Regions from separate parts of the Paenibacillus wuxiensis genome, predicted to be linked through region 2. Evidence: riboswitches for the same ligand, from Rfam matches in the RefSeq annotation. Region 2 holds a riboswitch; the other holds the start of a gene.
The links. A riboswitch is a leader RNA that binds a small molecule or an ion and turns the genes downstream of it on or off. The one in region 2 is predicted to bind thiamine pyrophosphate.
Positions count from the first base shown of each region.

Region 1: linked by a shared signal. The riboswitch ahead of tenA (thiaminase II) and the one ahead of ABN764_RS24105 (YkoF family thiamine/hydroxymethylpyrimidine-binding protein) in region 2 are both predicted to bind thiamine pyrophosphate.

Region 1 is NZ_JBEFZI010000004.1:235,808-243,411, forward strand. Features, by position in the region: gene thiD (bifunctional hydroxymethylpyrimidine kinase/phosphomethylpyrimidine kinase) at 1-265, opposite strand, end outside; gene thiM (hydroxyethylthiazole kinase) at 256-1,101, opposite strand; gene tenA (thiaminase II) at 1,098-1,799, opposite strand; TPP riboswitch at 1,931-2,033, opposite strand; gene ABN764_RS10095 (MerR family transcriptional regulator) at 2,234-3,157, shown strand; gene ABN764_RS10100 (histidinol phosphate phosphatase domain-containing protein) at 3,246-4,262, opposite strand; gene ABN764_RS10105 (DeoR/GlpR family DNA-binding transcription regulator) at 4,350-5,135, opposite strand; gene ABN764_RS10110 (ABC transporter ATP-binding protein) at 5,119-6,135, opposite strand; gene ABN764_RS10115 (ABC transporter permease) at 6,136-6,993, opposite strand; gene ABN764_RS10120 (ABC transporter permease) at 6,990-7,604, opposite strand, start outside.
Region 2 is NZ_JBEFZI010000011.1:137,716-145,319, forward strand. Features, by position in the region: gene ABN764_RS24090 (serine hydrolase domain-containing protein) at 1-1,746, shown strand, start outside; gene ABN764_RS24095 (response regulator transcription factor) at 1,837-2,532, shown strand; gene ABN764_RS24100 (HAMP domain-containing sensor histidine kinase) at 2,516-3,898, shown strand; TPP riboswitch at 4,093-4,199, shown strand; gene ABN764_RS24105 (YkoF family thiamine/hydroxymethylpyrimidine-binding protein) at 4,345-4,932, shown strand; gene ABN764_RS24110 (ECF transporter S component) at 5,018-5,593, shown strand; gene ABN764_RS24115 (ABC transporter ATP-binding protein) at 5,595-7,472, shown strand; gene ABN764_RS24120 (energy-coupling factor transporter transmembrane component T family protein) at 7,459-7,604, shown strand, end outside.

The DNA.
Region 1 (7,604 bases), on a different contig from region 2:
TAATGCCTGCGCTGAACAGCATACCTGTTTTTACAGCATCGACCCCAATATCTTCTACGACGACATTCATCTGTTCGGAGACGGCTTCTGGAGCAAGCGGGTAAACGCCATGAACGCCCAACGTGTTCTGTACGGTCACGGCCGTGATCGCTGACATGCCGAATACGTTAAGCTCTTGGAATGTCTTGATGTCGGCTTGAATGCCGGCGCCGCCACCGCTATCAGAACCAGCAATCGTCAATGCTCGTGCGACCGTCATAGCCATACCTTCCTTCTAGCGGTGGCTTGATGGGGGGTGATCGTAGATACTGCTGTATCGAATTGGTCGATCTCAGCCAAGGCATCAAGAAATGCGGTCTGGAAGCTGCCGGGTCCACGATGACCCGCTGTTCGATAGGCATGGGCGGCTGCGCACCCATAATAAGACATCGCTGCGGCTCCCGCCAGCAATAAATCAGACTCTATTGCGGCAAATGCGCCGATGACCGATGTCAGCAGGCACCCGCTTCCCGTTATGCTCGTTAATATCGGATGACCGCCCGCAATAACGTAGCCGGTTGTGCCGTCTGTAATGACATCCTCTTTGCCCGAAATGGCAACGATGGTGCCGAATCGATCGGCTGCCCGCGCAGCAAGATCGAACAACGCTTCAGGGGAGCGGAGGGAGCTTTCAGACTCCACGCAATCCACGCCCTTGATCTCGCCTGCTTCCCCCATAAGCTGGGCAATTTCAGCGGCGTTGCCGCGCACGATCGAGACGCGCAATTCCTTAAGCATCTTCACAGATACCTTCGTCCGATACGGCGTTGCGCCTGCGCCTACTGGATCGAGAATAACGGGAATGCCATGTACATTCGCCGACCGTCCTGCGATTAGCATAGCTTCTATCATGTCAGTATCGAGCGTGCCAAGGTTCAATACGAGCGCATCTGCTGCCTTGGCCATGTCCGCTACCTCTTCCTTGGCTGAAGCCATCACAGGGGAGGCTCCAATGGCTAGCAGACCGTTAGCGGTAAAGTTGGCGACGACGATATTCGTCAAATTGTGGATGAGGGGGCGCCGTTCCTTAATACGTTGAGGGAAGAGAGGCATATCATTCATCCTTGTCTCACCTCTGTCTTCTCCGTCAAGCCTACCGGCCAGTCTTCTACTTGATAAGCCATGTCCCAGAATAGATATTCCAACTGGCAGCTAGTCAGAAAATGCTTCTTCAGCTGCTGCTTGCGTGCTTGCGACAGCGATTCTGCCCATTCATCCAGCATTCGGCGCATTTTGTCCGTAACTCCGCCGCCGAGGTCTCCATAGAAATGAATCCACTCATAGAACGGATGGGCCTCATCTGGATTTACTTCCTTTAGCAAACGTTGTCCGATCTCCGTATATGTCCATGGGCACGGCAGCAAAGCCGCAATAATATCTTCCAGGGTTCCTTCGTGGGCCACGGTAAGCATATGAGACACATAATGGCTCGCAGAAGGGGCGAGCGGGTAGCCTTGCAGTTCTTCGAACGTCACGCCTGCCACATTACAAAAATTATGATGGGGGTGTGTCTCGCTATTCAGTACGAATGAGATTTGCTCGTTGAAAAGAGCCATTGTCTCTCGGTTGTCGCATTTGGAAATCGCAATGCCATAAATCCGAATAAAGGCATTCAAATATTCAAAATCCTGCTTTACGTAGTGAATCAACTGTTCTTTCTTGACAGTACCCTTAGCAATTCCCCGAACGAACGGATGCTCCATAATGGCATCGTATATCGGCTCCGCTTCGTGTCTCAGTTCCTCCGTAAATGTAAGCATGAACAGCACCTCCGCATGATTGGATAGGGGATGAATGCATGCTGAAATCTGGTCAAGGAGCACTTCGCGGCAGCCAAAAAAAGCCGCCCCGAAATGGAGCGGCTTCATCATGTCCATACATAAAGACCATGAACCGGCCGGCTCCACTTCCCTCCGCCGGTATTACCCGGATCAGGTTCAAAGGGTCCAAGAATTCTTGTCTCAGCCGCCTATGCGGCTCCCCTAGTGGATTTCACGTCATATTCATCTTACGAACTACTTTAGCATTGATGGAGATAATTGTAAAACGTTTGTTTTCTGAACCATTCGGTCAAAACGATAATTTGTTAGTGCTTGGAGCGAAGTTTCGTATTGCAATTGACGCTGCGACAACTGATACAATAACCTCATAAGGCGCCTTATGATACGTCAAGTGACAGAGGTTGATGATAGTGATGAGCAACATGATAGGAATCGATAAATTATCGCAGGAAATCGGTGTGACGAGCCGTACCCTGCGCCATTGGGAGTCGCAAGGGCTATTCGCAAGTCAGCGCGACAGTTCTGGCTGGAGGATATATGATGAACAGACCGTGCTTGCAATCCGTATTACAGCCTGGTTAAGAGGGTTCGATATTGGGATTAAAGAGATTAAAGTGGTGCTGGCGGATATGACGTTCCGAACCGCACATCAGGTAATGACTCAGTATGCACACGAGATGATTGAGCACAAAAATGAGTGTATATCGAAGGAAATAACATTGAAGAAATGGTTGGAGCAGTCGTACAAGTACCTCAATGAACCGATTACGGCTCAATTGCTGTTGCAATTAAGTCATGTACCGTCCCTACATTTAAATATGAAGCATGAGGTGACAATGCCGATGAGTAATCAGTGGAGTTATTCTCCAGCATCAATCAAATTCGTAACCCTTCCATCAATGAGAATGGTCAGCCATGTTGTCGTAAGCGCATCTCCAGAAGAAGAAGCGATCGAATCATTAGCGGACTGGCTCGTGCAAGCTGAGCTGCAAGGTACGGCACGGCTATTTGGAAAAAATGAAGAACCACTCCCTGATGTTGAATCGAACGTTTACGGTTATGGTGCATATGCCTCCATTCCAGAGAATATCGACATACCGAGCCATTTTACGGAGGTTAGGTTCTTCGGCGGGGTATATGCCATGATGGAGAGTACAGATGATATTACGGGATCGTGGGAATTATTGATGGAGAAATTGAACAAGCATCCTGACTACGAGCCTGATTCAGAGGCAAGATTCTGCTTGGAGGAGCATATACGAAATGACAGCCCGGAAGGAAGCAGCAACGCTTATTGGCTGCAGTTATTCGAGCCGGTTCGAAAGAAAATAAAATAATAAACATGAAATCCCCGGTGCAGTCGTTGCGCCGGGGATTGTGTATTTGGGGACAGGAGAGAGGGTTGCTCGCTTTAGGTTTTCTTTATTAAGAAATCGAAGTTGCGAGCGGTCGCATGATGCGTTTACGTTGATGGAATGTGGCAATTTCGGCTAGACCGCGCTGCTGAAGCATAAGGGCATTGTCCGCCACGTATTTGCCGACGTCGTCTGGAAAGTGTGAATCCGATGACAGGGTAAAGGGGACGTCATGTCGAAGCAGAACATCGATAAAGGAGGAACTTGGACACATCTCCTTGACCGGGTAGCGATAGAACAGTCCTGCATTTACCTCTGTAGCTGTATTTGTCCGTTGCAATGCCTGTGCGATTCGCTCGTAGTATGGGAGAAGCAGCTCTTCAGATGGGCGATAATGAAATACTTTCAAATTGTCCAAATGGGCGGCAATATCGAACAGACCGCTGTTAATCATTCGTTCGACATCATCGAAAAAGCGTCCGTACAGTTCACGCAGATCAATCTGATCGAAGCGGAACTGAGTCTCGGGATTATCGAAACCCCATCCATCCACATAGTGAATCGACCCGATCACATAGTCCCAATCCGCCATCGCAATGAAAGATTCCAACTCCTTCTCTCCACCTGCAAAATAATCCGCCTCTAATCCGAGACGGAGCTCGACACCCTGTGCGGCCCATCTCGACTTCGCAGCCTGAATGGCAGCTACGAAATCCTCCATCCGCTCGGTGCATACTTGATGCAGCCATGTATGCTGAAGGTGACCAAGCGGGGAGTCTCCGATATCGAGGTGACGTTCGAAGTAGGGGAGCGTCTCTCGAAACCGATAGAGATGATCTACGATTCCGACCTCCCGCAGTCCTTTGCGCAGCGTTTCTTGCAAATAGAGATCGAGCCATGATTCGTCATAAGCTCCTCGCTGCAGTCTTGTATGCATACGCGCATAACTCGCTTCGAGCCATGCACGGGAATGGAGTGGTTCAGTAATTGGATGGAAGTGATCGAATGCTTGATTCGTACGATCAAGCCAGCGGAACGAATAAGGGCCTTCCTCCAAATGCATATGGTAGTCTACATAATACAGCATAATGATCGCATCCCATCCTATGTCATAGTGGCTCATTCGTGATGTATGAAGTGATGTGTTACTTCGAAATATAACTTCGCTATGTTCTTATGGCTCGCAAGCCGTCGTAATCCAACCTACTTGCAATCCGCTGCGCTTCCATTTATCCGGCATTGGTGCATCGCATATGATGGCGGTGACCTTGCTCATGTCACAGATGCGGCACAGCTGTGTCTCCCCGAGCTTGGTACAATCTCCAAGCACATATGCCTGCTCGGATTGCTCAATCATTAAGGTGGAGCAGATCGATTCCTCCATGTCGTAATCACTGATTCCCGCTGGTGTCATTCCTGCGCAGGAGATGAATGCCTTATCGAAGTGGAAGCGTGTAAGCAGTTCACAGGTTAGGGCGCCTGCAATCGATTTCTGCTCTGGATGCGTAACTCCCCCGAGTACAATGACTTTGCCGTCAAATCGTTTGGCTTCCAGCCGTTCCATGAGCAGTTCGGCAGCAGGAATAGAATTCGTCACGATCGTAACGCCGACGACACCGCGTATGGCGCGAACAAGCTCAACAGTCGTCGTGCCTACATCGACCACGATTGTATCTCCATCTTGAATGAGCGCGGCAGCAGCTTCCCCGATTGCTTTCTTTGCCGACTGCTCGCTGCTTCGTTTTTTATCAAAATGAGGTTCAATCTTCACATGCGAATACGCAACTGCGCCTCCGTACACGCGCTTAAGCATCTGCTTCGCTTCCAACTCGTCGAGATCCCTGCGAATGGTTTCGGGCGTAACCGTTAATACGCTGGCGAGGGAAGCAACTTGAATTTTGCCATGTCGATTCAGCTGTTCTAAAATATGCTGTCTACGTTCTTCAGGCAGTAGCATCATGAAGCGGAATCACGTCCTTCGGATGGAGGTATACCGTCGTGGTAGAGCCGACGCTCACCCAATCGGAATTGCGATGAATCTGATCGACGACGACATGCTGACCCTGAACCGTTAGTTCCATACGCGTAATGTTGCCAAGCATGGTCACATTGCGTACCGTTCCTGTTACGGCCATGCCGCCAACGAGCGGCTGCTCGCAGAACGTCTCTGGCCGAATGGCATACAGCTTGCTGTCTGCAAGCGTGTAGTCTGGTACGATTTGCCCTAAGGCTTCGGCGTTCCATACGTTATAGCTGCCAATGAATCTTGCGACGAACTCGCTGCTTGGCTGCGTATAAATCTCCTGCGGTGAGCCATGCTGCGCGATATTGCCTGCATTCATGATGTATATGTGATCACTGACGGACATCGCTTCTTCTTGGTCATGCGTAACTAGTACTGTTGTCATGTTCAATTCACGTTGAATGGAACGCAGCTGCTGCTGCAGGTTTTTACGAATTTGCGCGTCAAGCGCACTAAGCGGTTCGTCCAGCAGCAATACCTTTGGTTTCGTAACAAGCGAGCGGGCAAGTGCGACACGCTGCTGCTGCCCACCAGAGAGCTCACGGGGGAAAGACTTCTCCTTGCCTTGAAGCCCGGTGAGCTCAATCATTTCGCCAACTGCCTGGCGAATCTCATCACGCGGCATCTTCTTCATCGTCAAGCCGAAGGCAATATTGTCGGTTACCGTCATATTGGGGAACAGCGCATAGGACTGGAACACCATGCCGATCTCCCGATCCTTCGGTTCGATCCCTGTCACATCTTTACCATCAATGTGAATCGTTCCGCCGTCGAGCGGAGTCAGTCCAGACAGGATGCGAAGCAATGTGCTTTTGCCGCAGCCGCTTGGGCCGAGGAGTGTCACCAGTTCGCCTTTTTGTATATGAAGATCAATGCTGTTCAGCACCTTTTGTTTATGGAACGTCTTGATTACTTGATTCATCTGTACGTAGCTCATTTAAGAAGCCTCCCTGCTCATTGTTGCTTGGGTAGTCGGAATGCTGCTGCTCACGATGTCTTCTTCAGGCTCTGCGACTGGCTTGGAAGTGCGGCCCGTCAGCTTCACGATCCACGCGCTCAATATGGCCATCAGAATGAAGTAGGTTACGGTAATGGCGCTCGTGATATGGCCGCTCTTGTTCAGCTGTGCATACAGGAAGAGCTGCATGGTCTCGAAGCGTCCTCCGACGAGAATATTAATGAGCACGAACTCTCCGAATAGAATCGAGAAGGAGAGGAGTGCAGATACAAGTATGCCCGGCATAATGTTCGGAACAATCACGCGCAGGAATGCTTTCATGCGGCTGGCCCCCAGTAACTCGGCAGCTTCCATCAATGATCCTGCCTGAACAGCGCGCAAGCTGTTGCGCGTCCCTTGGTACATGAACGGCAGCATGCCGATGACATAGGCACCGAAGACGATGATAATCATGGAGAAGCCTTTGCCAGAGTAGGCGCGAATCAAGCCGACAGCCATAATAACTCCAGGAACGGCATAGGTAAGCATGACGAGCGTTTGAACCCAGTGCTCCAGCTTCGGTGCATACAGAGAAATCGCGAACGTAGCCGGCACGATGACGATCACCGCTGTTACGGTAGCGATGCTGCTGAGCAGCAGGGAACGACCGAACGCCTGTATGAATCGTGTATCCTGAAACAGCTCGCCGAACCATTTCAATGTTAAGCCTTCGGGTAGAATGGTTTGATTCCATGATGTCGCCAAGGAATAGAGCATGGTAGCGATGACCGGAATGAACAAATAGAGCAATACCGCTGCAAAGGCGAGCGTTGGCAGAGAATGAGCCAATCGTTTCATCGCAGATCCCTCCGAACTTTGCGCGTTAGCCATTCATTGACGAGCATGGCTGCAAGCAGCGTCAAGCCGAGCAGTACGCCCAAGGCGCTGCCGAGCTCGGGACGAGCGAAGATGTCTCCTGAGACGAGTGCGCCGATACGTACAGGTACAAGGTTATAGTTGCTTCCTGTCAGGGCATAAGCTGATGCATATGCACCCATGGCATTCGCGAACAAAATACTGAATGTGCCCGCGATTCCCGGCAGAAGTACAGGCAGACCGATACGCTTCCAAAATTGAAACGGTGATGCGCCCAGCAGGGAAGCGGCTTCCTTCCAGTTGTCTTGAATCGCATGGTACATCGGATAGAGCAGCATAATGGCCAGCGGAAGCTGGAAGTACACATAAATAACGGTCAATCCCGACCATGAATACAGATTGAATGATGCCGTCATGTCAATGCCGAATTGGCGGAACAGCAGCGTGAACAGTCCGCTGTTGCCAAGCAGGACAATGAAGGCGAAGGCGAGCGGGATGCCTGCGAAGTTCGATGTCAGGTTCGTAATGACAAGCAGCCGCTCTTGTACGCGCTTCGGAAAACGGGTAAGGGCATACGTTGCAAATACGGCGGC
Region 2 (7,604 bases):
GTGGATAAAAAACTGCCGGTCGATCCGAATCGAACCGTATTCCGCGTTGCTTCAATTTCCAAGGTGATCACCGCTACGGCCGTGATGCAATTGGCAGAGCAGGGCAAAATCGATTTGAACAAAGATGTATCTGCATACCTGGGAGATATTAATATCCCAAATAAGGCTGGCACTCCCCTAACCACGAAGCATTTAATGACGAATTCGACCGGATTCGAATTCGGGGACGGCTCCGAATTATCTACGGACGATTTAACTCGAGAAGTATCTATCAAGCAATATGTATCGGACAATACGCCTACGGTGATCCGCAAGCCTGGCGAGTACTATCGCTATGACAATCTAGGCTTTACGATTCAAGGTTACATCGTAGAGCAAGTGAGCAAACAGCCATTTGGCGCATACGTGCAGGAGCATATTTTTAAACCGCTAGGTATGACAAACAGCGATTTCCGCTTAACCTCGGACATCACGAAGCACCTGGCCGTTCCATATACCGTGATGGGAGAAGCAATTCCCACCTACGCAACGGTTCCGACAGAGCTTCCAGGCGGTGGCATGCTCTCTACTGGCGCTGATATGGCCAACTTTATGCTCGCCCATCTTAACGGCGGCAAGCTGGGAGATGCAACGATTCTTAAGAAAGAATCAGCAGCAGAAATGCATAAGCCTCAGCTTGCCATACATGAGAAGCTGCCGAACATGGCATACGGCTTCGAATACGCCAATCAGCAGCTATACAACGGACGTTATATGATTGAGAAAGCCGGGGATATGGCCGGGTATCACAGCAATATGTGGTTGATTCCTGATGAAAAGGTCGGCTTTTTCGTCACTGTAAATAAAGATGTTGAATTCCGTAAGGAATTGTTGGCAGCATTTATGGATCATTATTATCCCAAGAAAGATGGCGCACAGGCTCCTTATGAGCAAGCGACACAATCATTGGACAAATTTGAAGGCATGTACAGTGACTTGCGGAATCGGATGTGGACCTCTCGCGTTCATGCCAAGGATGGCAAGCTTATCGTGAAAGATCCGCTAGGAGAGCATGTGCTCCGTGAAATCGAGCCCCTGCTTTTCCAAGATGAACAAGGCGTAAAAGCTGCATTCAAGTTAAATGACAGCGGCGAGGTAAAGGCATTTTATTACGACCTGAAATCAGATAGTTGGACCGAAAAATTATCAGCGCCGCAGCATTATCAGGATGTTAGTGACGACCATCCGTATGCTCCGTATATCTATCACTTGCACCAATTGAAAGTCATTGATGACAGAAGCGGAGACAACCGCTTTCAGCCTGCACAAGCAATTACCCGGGAACAATTTATCGGTTGGTTTATTCGATGGGCCGGGGTATCTCCATCCAAGAACAAACCTGCTTTCATAGATATATCCGACAGTGCGTTTGCTAAAGAAATACAAGCCGCGTATGAGTTTGGCGTCATTCAGAAGCCAGAGAACGGCAAATTTCATCCGCAGGAATTGTTGACCCGCCAGGAAGCAGCAACTATTATATGGCGTATGGCAGTCGAACATTTAAGAGCAACGCCGAAAAAAGTTTTCCTCCAGGATCACACCGATTCCTGGGCGCTGGATGGTGTTCAGTTCATCATCGCCAAGCAATTATATGGGCCTGAAGTTGTCCAAGGAAAAGACGGGGCGTTCGACTACCGATCCAAGCAGCCAATGCTGAAGCAAGAAGCTGCAGCTATGTTGTCTAAGTTCGCCGATAATTTATTCTAATTCGCACAATTCGTAAAACTCCCGATCCATCTGCGCTTAGTCGCAAGTGAATCGGGAGTTATTGTTGCATACATGGAGGTGAAACAACAAATGAAAACCATACTTATCATTGATGATGAAGCCGAAATCCGGGAACTGCTGACCATCTATTTGACCAATCACGGCTATGCTGCGATTACAGCCGGGAACGGTGCCGAAGCGATGACCATCTTGCAGGAGAACCCCATCGATTTGGTCATAGCCGATATTATGATGCCACAAATGGATGGCTTGGAATTACTCAAAAAAACGCGACAGAATTCGCAAATTCCGTTTCTCTTTATTTCTGCCAAATCAGACGATATGGACAAAATCTACGGCTTGCAGCTCGGGGCGGACGATTACGTGGGCAAGCCCTTCAACCCACTTGAAGTCGTCAGCCGCGTTCAGGCGCTGTTCAGACGAATCGACTCCTTTGCCAAGGTGGATAACCATGAGCAGGAATTTATCGAAATCGGAGATGTGAGGCTGAATATAAGGAGCTGCCAACTGTTCAAGTCCGGCATCCAAAAAGAATTGACATCATACGAGTTCAAGATTGTGGAGCTCCTTATGAGAGAGGCTGGCAGAGTATTAACCAAAGCCCATATTTACGAGCAAGTATGGGGCGAGGAATACACCGGAGACGAAAATTTAATTATGGTGTACATAAGCAAAATCCGCGAGAAAATTGAGGATAATCCGAGAAAGCCTGTTCATCTCATTACGATTAGGGGGTTAGGCTACCGTTTTGAAAAAAGCAAATAACCTCTCCGGTCGACGTCCCTTAAAACGGGTATTTTTTCGAAATTATGCAGTGATCTGCGTCCTGATGATAGCAGCGATCATTGTATCTCTCCTAAGCACGAACCTATTTATGAGGCGTTATATCGATGAACTGGTCGTTGCTCAAATTAATGGAACGGATATTTATCGGTACCCTTTCCATAACATCAGTGGGCATTTGCTGGACAAGTATGGCGGCTGGTTCGAAATCGTGAATGAGTCAGGCGAAATCATTTTTGTCAAAGGAAACAAAGAGGACAACATCAAGCATTACGAAGACGGCCAAATGTATGCCAAAATGGATGTAGAGCGCAACGATGATGCAATCTCCTATCATGCTTATCAAGCAAAAGGGCCGAACGGCGAATCTTATGTATTGCTGTGGAAAATTCCTGAGCGCTTGTTGAAATTATCAACCGCGACAACAATCTTTGCTGCATTATTAGCTATTTTATTGTTTATCCTGCTTTACTTTTACGCCCGCTATTCGGTTAGACAAGTGAAAAAGCCGCTGCGGCAAATCTTGGAAGGCATCAAAGAGATGGAGCACTTCAATTACACGAAGCGGCTTCATTACTCAGCCGAACAGGAATTCGCGGAAATACAAGATGCGTTTAACGGCATGGCTGAACGTCTGCAGCGTACTTCTGCCGAGAAGGAAGCTGCCGAGAACAATAAGCGAAACATGCTGCTGCATCTATCGCATGATTTGAAGACGCCGATTACTTCGATTTACGGTTATTCGCAGCTCCTGTTGGACAATCAGGCATTGGAAGACAAGGATACCCGCAAATATATTCAATACATTTACGATAAGTCAGCTTATATGGCCAATTTGATTAAAGACTTATTTGAACTGGCGAAGCTGGATGACAAGCATACGGAATTGAGCAAAGAGAAAGTGAACGTTACGAAATGGTTCCAACAGCTCGTGGTCGAATTTTATCCGGAAATAGAAGAGAAGGGATTTGAGCTTGAAGCACATATCCCGGAAGAACCGCTCTATGTCAAGATGGACAAGATTCATATGAGTCGCGTCATCACCAACTTAATCAGCAATGCACTGCGATATAATCCAGCGGGAACGGTGCTCTATGTGTCATGTGCGCGACAAGAAGGAAACGTTATACTGTGGATCGGAGACGACGGAATTGGCGTTCAGGAGCCGATCAAGGACCATATTTTCGAAGAATTCGTCCGCGGCGATGGCCCGATTAAAGACAGTACAGGCTTAGGTCTCGCCATTTGCAAAAAAATCATAACGCTCCATGATGGCACGATTGAATTAATGCAGGATCAGTGTTACCATACCTTGTTTCAAATCACGTTGACAATTACGGAGGACTAGAGTCCCTTCACGATGTCGGGCATCACCTTCAGGCTTCGATACCACGGATCGTTTGCATGCCCGGATCTAGCCCATTGCAATAATAAGCTCCAGTTTGAAGTATTCCTTTTGGTGTTACACCCTTTACAAACGGATCATCCCGTGTATAATGAAAGCTGTCAAGCATATGAACAATGGAACAACTGCATAGTGAATTCGAACACTAGGGGTGCTGTAACAAGCTGAGAGACAGCGGCAACGCTGTTAACCCTTATAACCCGAACTAGATAATACTAGCGTGGGGAAGTGTAGTCGACTGATTGATATAAGCTGCGGCTTCGTCATGTTCGTCATTGCATGAAGCCATGTTATACCCTTGTATCCTCAAGCGTAACTGCACCGACTCACGGTGCAGTTTTTTTGTTGTCTGCTGGCCACATATTGATTCGTCAGGGAGGATATAAGTTATGAGTCAGTTATCTTGCGGTACGAGCCGCATCGTTGGTTGTCGATTTTCCATCTATCCGATGAGCAATCGCTTCGTTGAACTTATTTTGGGAGCGTTGCGAGACACAGACATGTCCAAGGTATGGTGCCATACCGATGATGTCAGCACCTGGGTTCGTGGGCGCAGTGAACATGTATTCGATGTCGTTCAGTCAATCTTTTTACATAGCGCGGCAAGTGGAGAGCATGTTGCGCTGAATGCTACCTTCTCTGTTGGCTGTCCAGGTGACACACAAGGAGATGCCTTCATGAATACGGACGAAATTCGAATGAATGCGGAACAAGCGATTCCTCTTAAGGTCGCTGCTCATTTTGCGCTCTACCCGCTTGGAACGGCAGATTACATGGATACGATCTATGAAATCATTGGCCTTGCTAAGGAAGAAGGCACTTTCGATGAGAGCGCTCATTATGCAAGCCGCTTAGAAGGAGATGCACAGCGAGTATTTGCTACACTTGAGAACGCGTTTAATCGGGCGAGAAAATCAGACAAGTCCCATGTGGTGATGACAACTACGATGTCAGCAAACAGCCCTTCCACAAGGTAGCAGCTGAAGATAAAGAATTTCCAAAATGCAAGCTACAAACCCAACGGACTCATCCGATCATCGTTTTAAGAAAAGAGGAATGTTCATGAATTCGCGAAACAGCCAATGGAAATTACAAGATATCGTCGTTCTCAGTTCATTATCTGTCGTGTTTGCCGTCATTTATCTGCTCTTCTTGCAAATAGGCAATGTGCTTGTTGGCTTTATGGGGCCGATGGGATATGAAGTCATCTTCGGCATTTGGTTTATCGTATCGATCATCGCCACCTATATTATCCGCAAACCGGGGGCTGCCGTCATTTCAGAGACAGTCGCTGGACTGGTTGAGGTATTAATCGGCAACGCTGTAGGGCCTATTTTGATTGTATCCGCCCTTATTCAAGGTTTAGGCGCCGAAGCCGTATTTGCCGCTACAAGATATCGGAATTATTCAACCAAAGTGCTCATGCTGGCTGGGGTGGGCTCCGCTGTATTCAGCTTCGCGTGGGGGTATTTCCGCAGCGGTTATGCGGCCTACTCTGTTGGTCTCATCCTCGCGATGTTCATCGTTCGCTGTATAAGCGGTGCACTCATTTCAGGTCTGCTTGGCAAATGGATTGCGGACGCCTTGACCAATACAGGAGTTCTTAGAAGTTTCCCAATTGCAAAGGGGCAGCGGTAACATGGCAAGCCCAGCGCTTCTCAATTCCAAGCACCCAGCACAATCGACCTTACAACGTGACGCCGAGCATGGAGCTCTTATTGCACTGGAAGCCACTGATCTGACACTCGCCTTCGAGACCGAAGGCGAGCCCGTCTTATCCAACATCAATGTCACCCTGCATGAGGGAGAAACCGTGCTGCTGTTAGGCCCAAGCGGATGCGGCAAGAGCTCGCTAGCCTTTTGCCTTGCCGGGCTGTATCCACATGCAATAGATAGTCTCGTCGATGGCAGTGTCCATTTGTATGGCAAGCCAATTGAACAGTACGATTCCGGTGCAGCGGCCCAGCATATCGGAATTGTATTTCAAGATTTCGAAAGTCAGTTCTGTATGCTGCGTGTAGAAGAAGAAATAGCCTTTTGCCTAGAAAATCGGGATTGCCCTCGAACTGAGATGGAATCCATGATTCAAGAGGTCTTAGAAAAAGTAGGATTGCTCGCATGGCGTCATGCGTATGTCCACGAGCTGTCGGGAGGCATGAAGCAGAAGCTGGCCCTCGCCTGCGCTTTAGCCCATCGCGTGCACATGCTTGTATTGGATGAGCCCACCTCGAATCTCGATCCGTATACAAGACATCAATTTGCTGTACTCATTTCAGAACTGGCACGCAGGGAAGGGATGGCTCTGCTCATCATTGAGCATCAATTGGACGATTGGATCGGCATGACGGATCGCCTGCTCGTGATGGATGAGGATGGAGCCCTCGTCTTTGACGGTCTTCCTGTCTCCTACTTCAAGCATCATGCAGCTGAAGCCAAGTCACGCGGTATCTGGCTTCCGCAAGCGCTGGAACTGCAGCAATTCATCCGTGAGTGGTTTAATCGCAGCAACAGTAGCGATAGCAGCAACGATGACGATAGTAGTAACATTTTCGATTTCAGCAATTATGATGAGCAGTCCGTTCATCAGCGTCTCGAGTCCGCAGAACCCGCACTAACCGACGAGGATCTGCTGAACCTGCTGCTGTCGCTCCCTAAATTAGCACAGCAGGATGTGATGCGCATCCTAACATCAGCTCAATCGAACGGTTCCCCACGAAAGCCTGAGGAAGTCTTGCAAGCGAACAACCTTGTCTATCGGCGTAAAGGGAGAGTAATCCTCGATCACGTGTCCCTTACTCTGCATTCAGGGGAATGGGTAGCACTTGTTGGTCCAAACGGAGCTGGGAAATCTACCCTCGCCTCCCTCTTATCTGGATTGACACAGCCGGATGAAGGTCAAATCATTCTGAATGGCATGCCTCTTCATCGATATGCAGAGCGGGAGCTGAGAGCCTTCATCGGATATGTATTCCAGAATCCAGAGCATCAGTTCATTACTGATACCGTGTTCGATGAACTTGCATTCGGGATGCGCTTGCAGCTTCTGAGCGAAGAAGAAGTACAGCAGCATGTCGGAGAAGCCTTGACACGCTTCCGCTTGAACAAGGTTGCCAATGCCAATCCCTTCTCCATCAGCCAAGGACAGAAGCGAAGACTTAGTGTCGCTTCCGTTCTTACCGACAGCCAACAGCTATTGTTATGCGATGAGCCGACATATGGACAAGATTCTTATACATCCAAGCAGCTGATGGACACCCTGCAAGCACGAACCCAAGCAGGCGCAACTGTCCTGATGATCACGCATGATATGGAGTGGGTTCAGAACTATGCCGACCGAATTATTGTGCTAGATGAAGGTTGCATACAGTTTGACGGCAGCCCTTCCAAGCTGTGGAAGGAGCACCCTGAGCTCGTGGAGAAGTGTCATCTGCGTATGCCGATGAACTTCGCGGTGACATTTCGCTTACTTGCACAGACGACAGGTATCGAAGGAGGAGATCATCCTGATACTCCGTGATTGGAATCCAAGCATTAAGGGGCTTGCGATCATTATAGCGGTTATTATGCTGTCGTTGACGTTCGATCCGGTTACACCGCTTGCAGCACTTGTCTACATCGTTCTATTTACATTCCTATTAGGGAACATATC